Regions from separate parts of the Microbacterium sp. Root322 genome, predicted to be linked through region 2. Evidence: riboswitches for the same ligand, from Rfam matches in the RefSeq annotation. Region 2 holds a riboswitch; the other holds the start of a gene.
The links. A riboswitch is a leader RNA that binds a small molecule or an ion and turns the genes downstream of it on or off. The one in region 2 is predicted to bind thiamine pyrophosphate.

Region 1: another riboswitch for thiamine pyrophosphate. It lies ahead of thiM (hydroxyethylthiazole kinase); the one in region 2 lies ahead of ASC55_RS09225 (ECF transporter S component).

What each region holds. Positions count from the first base shown of each region.
Region 1 is NZ_LMCS01000003.1:983,126-990,761, reverse strand. Features, by position in the region: gene thiM (hydroxyethylthiazole kinase) at 1-766, opposite strand, end outside; TPP riboswitch at 757-851, opposite strand; gene ASC55_RS17130 (NAD-dependent epimerase/dehydratase family protein) at 858-1,820, opposite strand; gene pheT (phenylalanine--tRNA ligase subunit beta) at 1,903-4,413, opposite strand; gene pheS (phenylalanine--tRNA ligase subunit alpha) at 4,413-5,453, opposite strand; gene ASC55_RS17115 (amino acid ABC transporter permease) at 5,496-6,398, opposite strand; gene ASC55_RS17110 (amino acid ABC transporter permease) at 6,395-7,042, opposite strand; gene ASC55_RS17105 (glutamate ABC transporter substrate-binding protein) at 7,123-7,636, opposite strand, start outside.
Region 2 is NZ_LMCS01000002.1:897,711-905,346, reverse strand. Features, by position in the region: gene ASC55_RS09240 (ABC transporter ATP-binding protein) at 128-1,855, shown strand; gene ASC55_RS09235 (ABC transporter ATP-binding protein) at 1,852-4,113, shown strand; gene ASC55_RS09230 (D-alanyl-D-alanine carboxypeptidase family protein) at 4,237-5,943, opposite strand; TPP riboswitch at 6,025-6,136, shown strand; gene ASC55_RS09225 (ECF transporter S component) at 6,127-6,777, shown strand; gene ASC55_RS09220 (ABC transporter ATP-binding protein) at 6,777-7,636, shown strand, end outside.

The sequences.
Region 1 (7,636 bases), on a different contig from region 2:
CGAAGCTGCCGGGCCCTGCCGATACCGCCGCCGCTCGTTCCGCCGCGATCGTGTAGACCAGGCTCGCCGAGGCCACGGCGCTGAGCACGTCATGCGTCGTCGCGCTGGCCGCTCCGAGGAAGGCGGCCATCACCGCACCGAGAGCGCAGCCTCCGCCGGTCACTCGGGTCAGCAGTTCGTGACCGTTGGATACGCGCAGCACCCGCTCCCCGTCGGTGATGAGGTCGACCGGCCCCGAGACGGCGACGACGCCGCCCGTGCTCCGAGCCAGCGAGAGGGCTGCATCGGCCGCGGAGTCCGTGCTGTCGGTGGCATCCACCCCGCGACCGCCCGCGCTCAGCCCCGCGAGGGCCAGGATCTCGGAGGCGTTGCCGCGGATCGCGGTGGGGCGGTGCCCGACGAGCTGATGGGCGAGTGCGGTGCGAACCGGGAGCGCGCCGATCGCGACCGGGTCGAGCACCCAGGGTGTGCCGGACGCGACGGCACCGGCGACGGCCTCCAGAGTGGCCGCGCGCTGTTCGGGCGTGGGTGTCCCCAGGTTGATCAGCACCCCGGAGGCGACGCCAGCGAACATCCCCGCCTCATCGACGATGTCGACCATGGCGGGAGCGGCACCGAGAGCCAGCAGGACGTTGGCGGTGAACCCGGTGACGACCGCGTTGGTGATGCAGTGCGTCAACGGGGGCGCTTCTCGCAGCACCGCCAGCAGGGTCGCGGCATCGCCGGCGAGGTCGTGGGTGGTTTCAGGACGCAGAAGATCGCTCATCGCGACATCCCTTCGCTAGTACGAACTAGATCAGGTTCGACGGGTCTGTTCTCAGCCGCGGATTGCGGCACCCCGTGTCACTGCTCGCAGTCTAGCGATCGGCCAGCAGCGCCTTCTCCTGCGCCCGCGTGAGTCCGGCCCGGCGCTCCCTGTCCACGCCGCGCACCCGTTCGTCGGCGACGACGCGTCGAGCGGTGTCGGCGAGGGGGCGCAGGTGTCCCCCGCTGTCGTGGAATGCGCTGTTCGAGCGGGTCATGAAGCCGGACATCTCGGGAGGAAGCCACAGCGGAAGCGAGAGCGGACCGGCCCAGTGCGCGACGCCGTGTGCTCGCAGCCACTCCTCGTCGGCGACCACCGTCTCCCCGGTGTGCCCTGCCTCCTCGCGCACGGTCTGCAGCAGTCCGGCGAGGGGATGCTCGTCCCCGATCGCGTTGACCACCCCGCTCCGCGTGGCGGCGACGATGTAGGCGGCCACGTCGTCGACGTCGATCACCTGCGCACTGCGCCTCTCGAGCGGAGGCAGCAGCACGGGCTCCTCCCCGGCTCGGGAGAATGCCGCAGCCCAGTACCCGAAGCGGTCGCTGGGGTCGCCGTCCCCGACGATGAGTCCGGGTCGCACGATGAACGCGCGATCCCCCAGCATCGTGACGGCGTCTTCGGCCGCCGCCTTCTGCGGGCCGTACTCGTACTCGTCGCCGGGGCGGGCGGCAGGATGCCGCGGCGCCGATTCATCGGCGCCGACCGTGGCGTCATCGGCGTACACCGAAAGGGAGGACACGTACGTCCATCGCGCCGTGCGGTCTCCGAGAGCCTCGACCGCTGCCACGACGTGCGCGGCCTGAGAGGAGATGTCGACGACGTGATCCCAGTCCTTCCGCGCGAGCGCGGCGTAGATCCCAGGGTCGTCACGGTCGCCGGTCACGAGCACCGCTCCTGCCGGCGCGAGGCGCTCGCCCCGGGCCAGACATGTCACGGCCGCTCCGGACTCGAGCCATCTCCGGGCGATCCGCCCGGAAAGCCACCCCGTCCCGCCGAGGATCAGAACATTCGTCATGGCTCCATGCCACCAGCAACCGCTGCGGGAGGGAAGCCCTCTCCGCTCAGGGCAGAGGGCCCCCTCCGGGACAGCACATCGCTCAGTCGCGGAGCGCTGCTCCGAATCGCTGCGCGGCGACGTCGACACCCGCGAGCTTGGCCGCGGTGGCCTCGGCCGCCGTGAGGGTGCGATCGTCGGCGCGGAATCGCAGAGCGAAGGTGAGGCTCTTGGACCCCTCCGGCACGCCGTCTCCGCGATAGTCGTCCACGAGACGCACCGATTCCAACAGCGCACCGGCTCCCTCGGCGAGGGCGGCCTGCACATCTGCGGCCGGAACTTCGGCGGGCAGTGTGAGCGAGACGTCCTGCGTGGCGGCGGGGAACGTCGACAGCGATGCGGCGACGACGCGACCACCGGCGAGCGACAGGATGCGGTCGAGATCGAGCTCGAACACGGTCGCACGCCCGGGGAGGTCGGCCCCTTCGGCCACGGCGGGGTGCAGCTCGCCGACGTAGCCGACCTCTTCGCCCGCGACCAGGAGCGATCCTGTGCGTCCGGGGTGGAGTGCCGCACGCTCGGCCTGCACGACGTCGATCTCGACGCCGGCCGCTGCCGCGATCACGCGGACGGCATCCAGCGCCTCGACGAGACCGGCGGCCTCGGCGGGGCGGCCGGGCTGGCGCGGGGCGACGTTACCGGTCAGCAGCGCCGAGATGAACCGGTGCTGCGGCGGGATGGAGGCGTTCAACTGCGCGAGGGTCTCGTCGGACGGACGCTCGCCCAGCGGCGGCACGTCTTCCGTGCCGTACTCCACTCCGGGCTCCGGCAGGAAGACGACACCCGTCTCGAAGATCGCGAGGTCGGTGAGACCCCGCGAGATGTTGCGGTGCGCGGTCTGCAGCAGGCCCGGGATGAGCGATCGACGCAGGTACGGAGCCTGCCCGTCGAGCGGGTTCGCCAGACGGATGCTGGGCAGGTGCGCGCCCGAGGCTGATCCGTGCAGGTCGTTCTGCACATCGGTGGTGAACGGGAACGACGGCGTCTCGACGAGCCCTGCTGCGGCCAGCGCATCGGCCACCCGGCGGCGACCCTGCTGGTGCGCCGTGAGTCCGCGGCCGGACGGAGGCGTCGGCAGCACCGAGGGGATGCGGTCGAGCCCGTGGATGCGGGCGACCTCCTCGGCCAGCGTCCACTTGTCGGTGAGGTCGGGGCGCCAGGTCGGCGGGATCACGGTCCAGCCGGAACCCTCCTCCGACGCGGTGACATCGGCGCCGATGGTGGTCAGTGCGCCGGTGATCTCGTCGTCGGTGTAGTCGACGCCGATGAGCCCCTGCACGAAGCCGGCGGGAAGCTCGATCTCGCTGACGAAGACCTCGGCGAACAGTGCGCCACCCTCTTCGGTGAGCGTGCCTCCGGCGAGCTCGACCATGAGGTCGGCGGCACGGCGGGCGGCGACGAAGGGGATCAGCGGGTCGACTCCGCGCTCGAAGCGCTTGGACGCCTCGCTGGGCAGCTTGTGCCGGCGCGCCGACCGGGCGATGGTCGTCGGGTCGAAGTTCGCGGCCTCGATCAGCACGTTCCGCGTGGTGTCGCTCATCTCGGTCGTGCCACCACCCATGACGCCGGCGAGGCCGATCGGGCCGGACTCGTCGGTGATGAGGAGGTCTTCGACGTGCAGCGTGCGCTCGACACCGTCGAGGGTGGTCATCTTCTCGCCGGGGTTCGCGCGACGAACGGTGATGCCGCCGGCGAGCTTGTCGAGGTCGTAGCCGTGCAGCGGCTGACCCAACTCGAGCATCACGTAGTTGGTGATGTCGATCAGCACGCCCAACGAGCGCATGCCCGCGAGGCTGAGCCGCGCGACCATCCACGGCGGCGTCGGTCGCGAGGGGTCGACGCCGCGGACGACGCGCGTCACGAACTCGCTCGCGCCGATGTTCCCGCGCACGGGGGCGACGTCCTCGACGACGGTGGTGTGTCCGCTGCCGGGCTGCAGCTCGGCGAAATCACGCTCAGCAGGGTCGCGGAAGGTCGCTCCGGTGGCGTGCGAGTACTCACGGGCGACGCCGCGCAGGGAGAAGGCGTAGCCGCGGTCGGGTGTGACGTTGATCTCCACCGCGACGTCGTCGAGACCGAGCAGCGCGATCGCGTCGGTGCCGACAGGCGCATCGATGCCGAGGTCCGAGAGCACGACGATGCCGTTGTGCTCATCCCCGAGGCCGAGCTCGCGGGCCGAGGCGATCATGCCGTCGGACACGTGACCGTAGGTCTTGCGCGCGGCGATCGGGAACGGACCGGGCAGCACGGCGCCGGGAAGCGTCACAACGACCTTGTCGCCGGCGACGAAGTTGTGCGCGCCGCAGACGATGCCGCGGATGCCACCGTGCTCTTCGCCGACATCGACCTGGCACCAGTTGATGGTCTTGCCGTTGGACTGCGGTTCGGCTTCGAGCGAGACGACCTGCCCGACGACCACGGGACCCGTGATGTCGAAGCGGTGCACGTCCTCTTCCTCGAAGCCGACGGTCACCAGTGCCGCGAGGACATCCTCGGGCGTGGCATCCGCTGCCAGATCGACGTACTCACGCAACCACGAAAGCGGGACGCGCATCACACCACCATCCCGTACTGCTCGCTGAATCGGACATCGCCCTCGGCCATGTCGCGCATGTCCTGGACGTCGCTGCGGAACATGAGTCCTCGCTCGATGCCCATGCCGAACGCGAAGCCGCTGTACACCTCGGGGTCGATCCCGGCGGCGCGCAGCACGTTCGGGTTGACCATGCCGCAGCCACCCCACTCGATCCAGCGCGCGCCGCCCTTGAAGGTCGGGTGCCACAGGTCGAGCTCGGCGGAGGGCTCGGTGAAGGGGAAGTAGTTGGTGCGGAAGCGCGTCTCGGCCTCGGGGCCGAAGAGCTGCTTGGCGAAGTGGTCGAGCGTGCCCTTGAGGTGTGCCATCGTGATGCCCTTGTCGATCACGAGGCCCTCGAACTGGGTGAACACCGGAAGGTGCGTGGCGTCGAACTCGTCGGTGCGGTACACCCGTCCTGGGCACAGCACGTAGATAGGCACCTCGCGGTCGAGCATCGAGCGCACCTGCACGGGGCTCGTGTGAGTGCGCATCACGAGGTGGCGCGAGGTCGGGTCGACGTAGAACGTGTCCTGCTCCTGACGGGCAGGGTGGTCGACGTCGAAGTTCAGGGCATCGAAGTTGAACCACTCGTGCTCGAGCTCCGGCCCCTCCGCGATCTCCCAACCCATGCCGACGAAGATGTCGCAGACCTGGTCCTGCAGGAGGGTGAGCGGGTGGCGCGCGCCGACCCGCGTGCGCGAGGGCACGGCGGTGATGTCGACACGCTCGGCCTCGAGTCGCGCGGCGACCTCGGCCTCGGCGAGCTCGGCCTCCTTCGCGGCCAGCGCCTGGGTCACCTGCCCTCTCCCCTGACCCACGAGCTTGCCGAACGCGGCCTTGTTCTCGGGGGCGACCTGGCGCATCGAGGCGTTCAGGACCGCGAGCGGCGATCCGTCGGCGACGTGTGCGGCGCGAGCCGCTTTCAGCTCGGCGGTGTCGGCGGCTGCGGCGATCGCCGTGAGGGCGTCGGCGACAGCGGCTTCGACCGCTTCCGGGGTGATTTCAGGAGACTCTGACACGAGAATCGAGTCTACCGGGGGCACGTGGGTCCCTTTCGCGGATCAACGCGTCTTCTCGGACCCGTCTCCCTGCAGGACGATGAGCGAGGTGTTCGTCTCGCCGCCGTGCTGACGGGGATCCGGCACCGCCGGCCCGGCCTTCGGCGAGCGCTTGGCCCGACGCTGCAGGCGATAGGCGATGTAGGACAGCAGCAGACACACGGCCACGTACATCGATCCGCCGACGATCGCCGCGGGGATCAGCGGCGACCCGTAGGGCGCCTGGTTGCCGATCTGGTTGATGACGTAGAGGAGCTCCTGGTACGTGATGATGAACCCGAGCGCGGTGTCCTTCAGCGCGACGACGAGCTGCGCGATGATCACCGGCATCATGGCCCGCACGGCCTGCGGGATCAGGATGAAGTACATCACCCCGGTCTTTCGCAGTCCGATCGCGTAGCCGGCTTCCTTCTGCCCACGGGGCAACGACTCGATGCCGGCACGCAGCACCTCGGCGAGCACGGAGCCGTTGTAGACGATCAGGGCGATCACGACGGCCCAGTACGGCGGCATCTTCACACCGATCACGGGGAGGCCGTAGTACAGCAGCATCATCAGGATGAGCACGGGCACCGCTCGCAGCACCTCGATGATCCACCGGACGGGCTCACGCACCCAGGCGTGCTCCGACAGGCGCCCGATGCCGAGCAGGAAGCCGAGGGCGATGGATCCGACACCGGCGACCGCGAATGCGGCCAGCGTGGCCACCAATCCCTCGCCGAACCGGACCCAGACCGCGGAGAAGGTGAAGATGTTCCACTTCTCCGCAGAGAACTGTCCCGTGGCGAAGAGTCTCCACACGACCCAGCCGAGCACGGCGAGGACGACGAGGACCGTTGCGGCTCCGATGAGCCGGTTGCGGACGACGGCACGAGGGCCGGGGACGTCGAAAAGGACGGAACTCATCGCGCGATCCTCCACTTGTTCTCGAGAACGCGCTGCACCCAGGCGAGCAGCAGCACCAGCACCACGAACAGGACCATGACCCACAGCAGGACGACGAGGGCGTTCTCCCCGCGCTCGCTGAGCGCCGCGCGGATGGTGCCGAGGTTGACGACGGAGAACCCCGCCGCCACCGTGGTGTTCTTCATGAGTGCGATGAGCACGCTCATCATGGGCGGGACGACCGAGCGCGTCGCCTGCGGCAGCACCACGTAGCGCATGACCTGTCCGAAGTTCAGGCCGATCGCACGCGCGGCCTCGGCCTGTCCGACCGGCACCGTGTTGATGCCGGCGCGCAGCGCCTCGGCGACGTAGGTCGCGGTGTAGAGCCCGAGGGCGATCACGGCCAGCAGGAGGGAGTTCACCCGCTCCCCCAGCAGGATGGGGAGGCAGAACGCGAAGAAGAACATGACGAGGGTGAGCGGCGTGTTGCGGATCCAGTTCACATAGATGCCGCCGACGGCCCGTGCGATCGGAACCGGCGATACTCTCGCGGCCCCGACGATGAGTCCGAGAACCAGCGCGATGATGCCACCGCCCAGGAACAGCACGATGGTTCCCCACAGTGCCTCTCCCCAGAGGTCGAGGTGGTCGGTGATGACTCCCACAGCTGCTCCTGTCGATTCGAGTTCTCGGATGTTCCTGCCGATGAGCGGGGCGGTCGAACCTGTCGACCGCCCCGCAGGAATCAGCCGATCGGGTCGACCTCGGGCTGCGTCGCCTTGACGCCGGAGGCACCCAGGTTGTTGTCGAAGATCTGCTGCCAGATCTTCGCGCCGTCGGTGAGCTGCGTGTTGAAGTACTCGACCAGCGCGTCATCGCCCTTGGCGAGTCCGATGCCGTAGCGCTCCTCGCTGAACGGCTCCCCGACGACCTTCAGCTTGTCCGGGTCCTGGGCCGCGTAGCCGATGAGGATCGCCTCGTCGGTCGTGACGGCATCCACCTGACCGTTCTTCAGGTCCTCGACGCACTTCGAGTACGTGTCGTACTCCTTGGTCGGCACGTCGGGGTAGTTCGTCTTGATGTTCTGGATCGGCGTCGATCCGGTCGCCGAGCAGACCGTCGTCTCGGCACTCAGGTCGTCGACGCTCTTGATGTCGCTGTCGGCGCCGACGAGGAGGCCCTGACCGGTGACGAAGTAGGGACCGGCGAAGGAGATCTGCTCCTTGCGCTTGTCGGTGATCGAGTAGGTGCCGACGTAG
Region 2 (7,636 bases):
AGCGAAGGTCCACCGTGAGGGGGATACGAATGTCCGTGGATCGTGGCACTCTGTCTTGTGGCCGATTGTCGGTCGGCATCCGTCTGCCGAGAAATCCGCCGCTTCATCCTTCCTAGAAAGTCCGCCTGTGCTGGGAAAAATCCTCCTCCGCTATCTCTCCCGATACCGATGGCTGCTGCTCGCGGTGCTGGTCTTCCAGCTCGCCAGCGTGGCGGCGACCCTCTACCTCCCGCGCCTGAACGCCGACATCATCGACAAGGGCGTCGCCCGCGGTGACACGGCGTACATCTGGAGCACCGGTCTGTTCATGCTCGCGGTCTCGCTGGGCCAGATCATCGCCTCCGTCACCGCGACCTACTTCGCCGCACGCGCCGCGATGGGCGCCGGCCGCGACATCCGTGCCGACGTGTTCGGCAAGGTCAGCGGCTTCTCCGAGCGCGAGGTGTCGCAGTTCGGCGCCGGCTCGCTCATCACCCGCAACACCAACGACGTGCAGCAGGTGCAGATGCTCGCGATGATGGGTGCGACCATGCTCGTCACGGCCCCGCTGCTCGCGATCGGCGGCATCATCTTCGCCGTGCAGACCAACGTCGGCCTGAGCTGGCTCATCGCCGTCTCGGTGCCGCTGCTGCTGATCCTGGCCGCCGTCGTCATCGGGCGCATGGTGCCGCTGTTCCGCAGCTACCAGGGCAAGCTCGACAACGTCAACCGCATCATGCGCGAGCAGCTCACGGGTGTCCGCGTCGTGCGCGCCTTCGTGCGCGAGCGCATCGAGGAGGAGCGCTTCCGCGGCGCCAACACCGACATCATGGTGGTCGGGCGCAAGGTCGGCTCGCTCTTCGTGCTGCTGTTCCCGCTGTTCATGCTCATCCTCAACGTCACCGTCGTCTCGGTCATCTGGTTCGGCGGCATCGAGGTCAACAACGGCACGGTGCAGGTGGGCACGCTGTTCGCCTTCATGCAGTACATCGGCCAGATCATGGGCGGCGTCATCATGGCCAGCTTCATGGCGATGATGATCCCGCGCGCCGCGGTCTCGGCCGAGCGCATCGGCGAGGTGCTCGACTCCGAGTCCACTCTGGTCCGCCCCGAGAACGGCGTCACGGAGTTCCCGGTCCCCGGTGCCGTCGCACTCGACGACGTCGAGTTCACCTACCCCGGAGCCGACTCCCCGGTGCTCACCGGCATCAGCTTCGCCGCGCAGCCGGGCGAGACGGTCGCGATCGTCGGATCCACCGGATCGGGCAAGACGACCCTCGTGTCGCTCATCCCGCGTCTGTTCGACGTCTCGGGGGGTGCCGTGCATGTCGGCGGCACGGATGTGCGCGAAGCCGACGTCGAGTCCCTCTGGGACAGCATCGGCCTGGTGCCGCAGCGTCCGTTCCTTTTCACCGGCACCGTCGCGTCGAACCTGCGCTACGGCCGCGAAGAGGCGACGGACGAAGAGCTCTGGCACGCACTCGACATCGCTCAGGGCCGCGACTTCGTCGAAGAGATGCCCGACGGCCTCGAGTCCCGCATCGCCCAGGGCGGCACGAACGTCTCCGGCGGTCAGCGTCAGCGACTCGCGATCGCCCGTGCGATCGTGCACCAGCCGCAGATCCTCGTCTTCGACGACTCGTTCTCGGCCCTCGACCTCACGACCGATGCCCGGCTCCGCCAGGCACTGTGGCGCGAGCTCCCGCACGTGACGAAGATCGTGGTCGCGCAGCGCATCTCCACGATCACGGATGCCGATCGCATCGTCGTCCTCGACGGCGGCACCATGGTCGGCGTCGGCACACATGAGGAGCTGCTCGAGACGAGCGACACCTACCGAGAGATCGTCGAGTCGCAGCTGGGGGTGGACGCATGAGCGCGCAGGACAACGACCAGGCCAAGGCCAAGCGCGGCCGCGGCAAGGCGGCGCCCGCCGTGGCCGAGGTCGAGCTGAGCGCCGAGGAGAAGTACGAGGCCGAGCTCGCCGAGCAGGCGCGTCAGAACTCCGGCGATTGGGACAGTGTCGCACCCGGCAAGGCCGACAACTTCGGCCCCAGCTTCGCGCGCATGATCGGGCTGCTGAAGCCGTCGGCCATCTGGTTCGTCTTCGTGTCGATCCTCGGCGCGATCGGCGTGGTCCTGACGGTCGCGGCGCCCAAGGTGCTCGCCGAGGCGACCAACCTCGTCTACAAGGGCTTCATCTCGATCCAGCTCGGACAGCCGACCGACGGGTTCCCCGGCTTCCCCGCCGGCACGTCGCAGGATGTCGTCGTCGAGGCCCTGCGAGCCGGCGGCCAAGACGACTTCGCGAACCAGGTCGGTGCGCTGGGCGACTTCACCGTCGGCCAGGGCGTCGACTTCGACGCGCTGCGGCTCGTCATCGCGGCGGTCCTCGGGATCTATGTGGCCGCGGCCTTCCTCACCTGGATCCAGGGCTACGTCATCAACGTGATCATGGTCCGCACCATGTGGCGACTGCGCGAGTCCGTCGAGGCGAAGATCAACCGCCTGCCGCTGGCCTACTTCGACAAGGTGCAGCGCGGCGAGCTGATCTCGCGCGTCACGAACGACATCGACAACATCACGCAGACGATGCAGCAGTCGCTCTCCGGTGCCCTCACCTCGGTGCTCACCGTGATCGGCGTGCTCGTCATGATGTTCTCGATCTCGTGGCAGCTCGCGCTCGTGGCCCTGGTCACGCTGCCGCTCATGGGAGTGATCTTCGGCATCATCGGACCGCGGTCGCAGAAGGCCTTCGGCATGCAGTGGCGCAAGGTCGGTCGACTGAACGCCCGTGTCGAGGAGGCATTCTCGGGCCACGCGCTGGTGAAGGTCTTCGGACGCGAGAAGGATGCGCTTGACCGGTTCCAGGTCGAGAACGAAGAGCTGTTCCAGGCGAGCTTCAAGGCGCAGTTCCTCTCCGGCATCATCATGCCGGCCATGATGTTCGTCGGGAATCTCAGCTACGTGGGCATCGCGGTGCTCGGCGGTCTGATGGTCGCGAACGGTCAGCTCCGTCTCGGTGACGTGCAGGCGTTCATCCAGTACTCGCAGCAGTTCACGCAGCCGCTGTCCGAGCTCGGTGGCATGGCCGCGGTCGTGCAGTCCGGAACGGCATCGGCCGAGCGTGTCTTCGAGCTGCTGGACGCCGACGAGCAGGAGGCCGATGACGCCGACGCTCCCGATCTGGTGGAGGGCAAGGGCGTGATCGAGTTCGAGAACGTCGCGTTCTCCTACACGCCGGAGCGTCCGCTCATCCGTGACCTGTCGTTCCGGGTCGAGCCCGGGCAGACGGTCGCCATCGTGGGGCCGACCGGGGCGGGGAAGACCACGCTCGTCAACCTGATCATGCGCTTCTACGAGCTCAGCGGCGGGCGGATCATGCTCGACGGCCAGGATATCGCCGAGGTCACCCGCGACGAGCTGCGCTCACGCACCGGAATGGTGCTCCAGGATCCGTGGCTGTTCGCCGGCAGCATCCGCGAGAACATCCGCTACGGACGCTCCACCGCGACCGATGACGAGGTTCTCGCCGCCGCCAGAGCGACCTACGTCGACCGCTTCGTGCACGCCCTCCCCGAGGGCTACGACACGGTGCTCGACGAGGATGCAGCGAACGTGTCGGCGGGTGAGCGCCAGCTCATCACCATCGCGCGAGCCTTCGTCGCGCAGCCGTCGATCCTCATCCTCGATGAGGCCACCTCGGCGGTCGACACCCGCACCGAGCTGCTGCTGCAGCACGCGATGGCCGCGCTCCGTGAAGGACGTACGTCGTTCGTGATCGCGCATCGTCTGTCGACGATCCGCGACGCCGACCTCATCCTGGTGATGGAGCATGGCGACATCGTGGAGAAGGGCACGCACGACGAGCTGATCGCCGCGCAGGGCGCCTACTGGCGTCTGTACCAGTCGCAGTTCGAGCAGGCGGCGACCGACATCGACGCCGACGACGCACTCACCGGGGCGACCCCGGTCGTCGTCACGGGTGAGGCGACCGACGCCGAGGGCGCCGCTGCGGAGGCCGCTGCCGCCGTGGCCGGAGCCTCGGTGGGTGCCCAGGTGCCGGCCGCGGAGACAGCGGCCGCGCAGGCTCTGCTGGAAGACGGAGCGGACGGCTCCGCCCGCCGCTCCTGATCTGCGGGCACAGCACAGGACGACGCCCCATTCCGCTCACGCGGGGTGGGGCGTCGTCCTGTGCTGGTCACGCGACCGGGAGGCGCACGACGCGCTCGGGAGATGCGTGAGCGGAGAGGGTGGTCAGGAGCGGTCGGTCGTGATGCCGAGCAGTTCCAGCGGGTGGGTCAGACGCCACCACGGGCTCGGGCCCTCGACGTCTTCGGCCAGCACCAGAGGCGTCGTGGTGGTGTTGAGGGGGCCGGCTGTGGTGAGCGTCCCCACCGCGTCGTCCTGCTCACGCTCGTCGCCGAGGGCGAAGTCCGCCGTGGCCGTGGCGGTCGCTGCGTTCCAGAGCACCACGTCGGCGTCGGATTCGGTGATGACGTCGACCTTCTCACCCCAGGGGGTCGTGACCTGACCGACGACCGTGTTCTTCGCGACGGCCGGGGCCTGAGCTTCCAGCGCGGCTTCCGCCTCGGTGAACAGGGAGCGGGTGAGGGCGAGTCGCTGGTCGTTGCCGGCCTGGTTCAGGGCCGCGGCGTAGAGGTGCACGGTCGTGTCGCCGATGATCACATCCTTCGCGGTGAGCAGGTTCCAGCCCACGAGCGTGCCGGTCTTGATGCCCACGACACCGGGGTCGTCGAGCATTCCGTTCGTGTTCACGACGGTGCCGGCACCCGGAAGATCGACCGACCTGGTCCCCACGATCTCTGCGAACACCGGGTTCTGCATGGCGCGCTCACCGAGGGCGATCAGGGCCTCGGGAGTGGCGACGTTGCGTTCGTCGAAGCCCGACGGCGTCACCACGGTGATGCCGGTGAGCCCGCGTTCTCGCAGCCAGACCTCTGCGGCACGGGCGAACTCGCGATCGGAACCCCAGATCTCGGTTGCCAGGCGGTCGATGTAGTTGTTCGCCGAGCCCATGAGCGTGCCCTGCAGCAGCTGATACTCCGTCAGAACGCCGCCGATCGGCACATCGAGGGCGGACTGGTCGCTGCGGCGGTAGTCCCAGTACTTCACGCTGTCGGCGCGGGTGAACGAGAACTCGGGGCCCTGCTCGCCGAGCGCGAGCGGCATCCGGTCGAGCACCATCAGGCTGCTCACCACCTTGGTGATGCTCGCGATGCTCACCGCATCGGGGACCGATGCCGCGGTGCCCATGCCGGCGATCCCCACGGCGCCGGCGCCCTCGGTCGGCCAGGTGACCGCGGCAGCGGCGGCGGGCGTCGTCGCGAACTCGACAGACTGCACCGTGGGCGGCACCTCGTGCAACGGCCACAGCAGCGTGGTGCCGGCGTACACGGCGACGATGCCGACGAGCGTGGACAGCGGCACCAGGATTCCGGGGCGGGCGATGGCCGGACGAAGACGCGCCCCCCGCAGCAGGCCGTCCGTCGGTTCGGCTTTCGACGTCTCGTCGAGAGTCGCGGCGTCGGTGCCGGCGGCGACCGTCGCGGTGTCCACCCAGGTCAGAGCTGTGGCGGTGGTGGTGTCATCCGCCCACCGGGGTGACGCGCCGTCCAGCAGGGCGAGGGCGTCGTCAGAGGTCTCTGCGGCGATGGGCTCGCGAGGAACGAAAGGCGGCTTGGTCAGGGCGGGGGTCGCCGGTTCCGGCGACACCACCGGCTCCGGCGGCACGACGGGATCCGGCGCGACCACCGGTTCCGGCGGCACGACGGGATCCGGCGCGACCACCGGCTCCGCGGCGAGCGCGGGTGTCGACGTCTGCTCGGCCGTCAGCACCGAACCGGCTGCCGCAGCATCGACAGGTCCGGAGGGGGAGGCGTTCGCCGGGCCGTCGTCGCCGACGACGCCCGTCGCCTCGTCGGCGGGATCTGAAGCGGTCACTCGTTTACGGTACCCAATCCCGGGCGAGTTCCGCGGTGCGCGGCCTTGTCGCCCTGTGGGTGTCGCCGGCGGTAGGATCGTCAGCACAACCACGGGAGTCCGGCGAGCCGGGCTGAGAGGGAGCGAATCGCGCTTCGACCGTCGAACCTGATCTGGGTCATGCCAGCGCAGGGAGGAGTTCAGATGAGTACGTCCACGTCCACGTCCACATCCGCGACCGCGAAGACGCAGGGGAACACCCCGGGCCGGAGCTACCTGCGCTGGCGGATCGTCGACATCGTCGTCGCCAGCGTCCTCGGAGTCGCAGCCGGCCTGATCTTCCTGGCCTGGAACGTCGGGTACCTCGGGCCGAAGGCCCTGCTCGAGCCGCTGCTCCCCGGCATCCAGGGCCTCCTCGACGGCCCGTGGCTCTTCGCCGGCGTGCTCGGCGGACTCATCATCCGCAAGGCCGGGGCGGCGATCTACGTCGAGCTGCTCGCGGCGGTCGTCTCGGCGCTCATCGGCAACCAGTGGGGCGGGTTCCTCACCCTCGAGGCCGGACTCGTGCAGGGGCTCGGCGCCGAGCTGGTCTTCCTGCTCTTCTTCTACCGCCGCTGGTCGCTGCCCGTCGCGATCCTCGCAGGAGCCGGCGCCGCCCTTGCCGGTGGCATCAACAATCTCGTGCTCTGGTACGCCGGTTCCGGTCCCGCCTTCACCACCATCTACCTGATCAGCACGGTCATCTCGGGTGCCGTCATCGCGGGTGCCCTGTCCTGGGTGCTGGCGCGCGGCATCGCCGCGACCGGGGCTCTGGACCGGTTCGGCTCCGGGCGCGAGGCGCGCGTCCGCGTCTGATGTCGGCCGATCAGACGGCCCCCGCCGCCGTCGAGGCCCGCGGCTGGGGGTGGCGTCACGCGAGTCGCCTCGCCTGGGCGCTGCGCGACATCTCCTTCCGCATCGAGCCCGGTGAGCGTGTGCTCGTGCTCGGTGCGTCGGGTGCGGGCAAGTCGACCCTGCTGCACGGCCTCGCCGGCGTGCTCGGGGGTGAGGAAGAGGGCGAGAGCGAGGGCACGCTGATCGTCGACGGTGCTCCTGCCGTGGCCACCCGCGGACGTGCGGGGCTCGTGCTGCAGGACCCCGACTCCCAGGTGATCCTCGCGCGAGTGGGCGATGACGTGGCGTTCGGCTGCGAGAACCTCGGAGTGCCGCGAGCGCAGATCTGGCCGCGGGTGGAGGCGGCCCTGGAGGCCGTCGGCCTCGATGTGCCGCTCGGGCACCCGACCAAGGCCCTGTCCGGTGGGCAGAAGCAGCGGCTGGCGCTCGCCGGGGTGCTGGCGATGGGGCCGGGTCTGGTGCTGCTCGATGAACCGACGGCGAATCTCGATCCCGCCGGGGTCATCGAGGTGCGCGATGCCGTGGAGCGGATGCTGCAGGCTCAGCCGTCGACGCTCATCGTCGTCGAGCACCGCCTCGAGGTCTGGTTGCCGCTCATCACGCGCGTGATCGTGATCGGGAGCGGCGGTGTGGTCGCCGACGGTGCACCGGCGGAAGTCCTCGGAGTCCGTGGTGCACAGCTGGCCGCGGACGGCGTCTGGGTGCCGGGGCATCCTCCCGCCGCGCCGCCGCCCCCGCTCTGGCCGCCAGGGGAGACCCTGCTCTCGGCGCGCGACCTGGCCGTCGCCCGCGTCAAGGGGCGTCCTGTCGCCACCGGTAT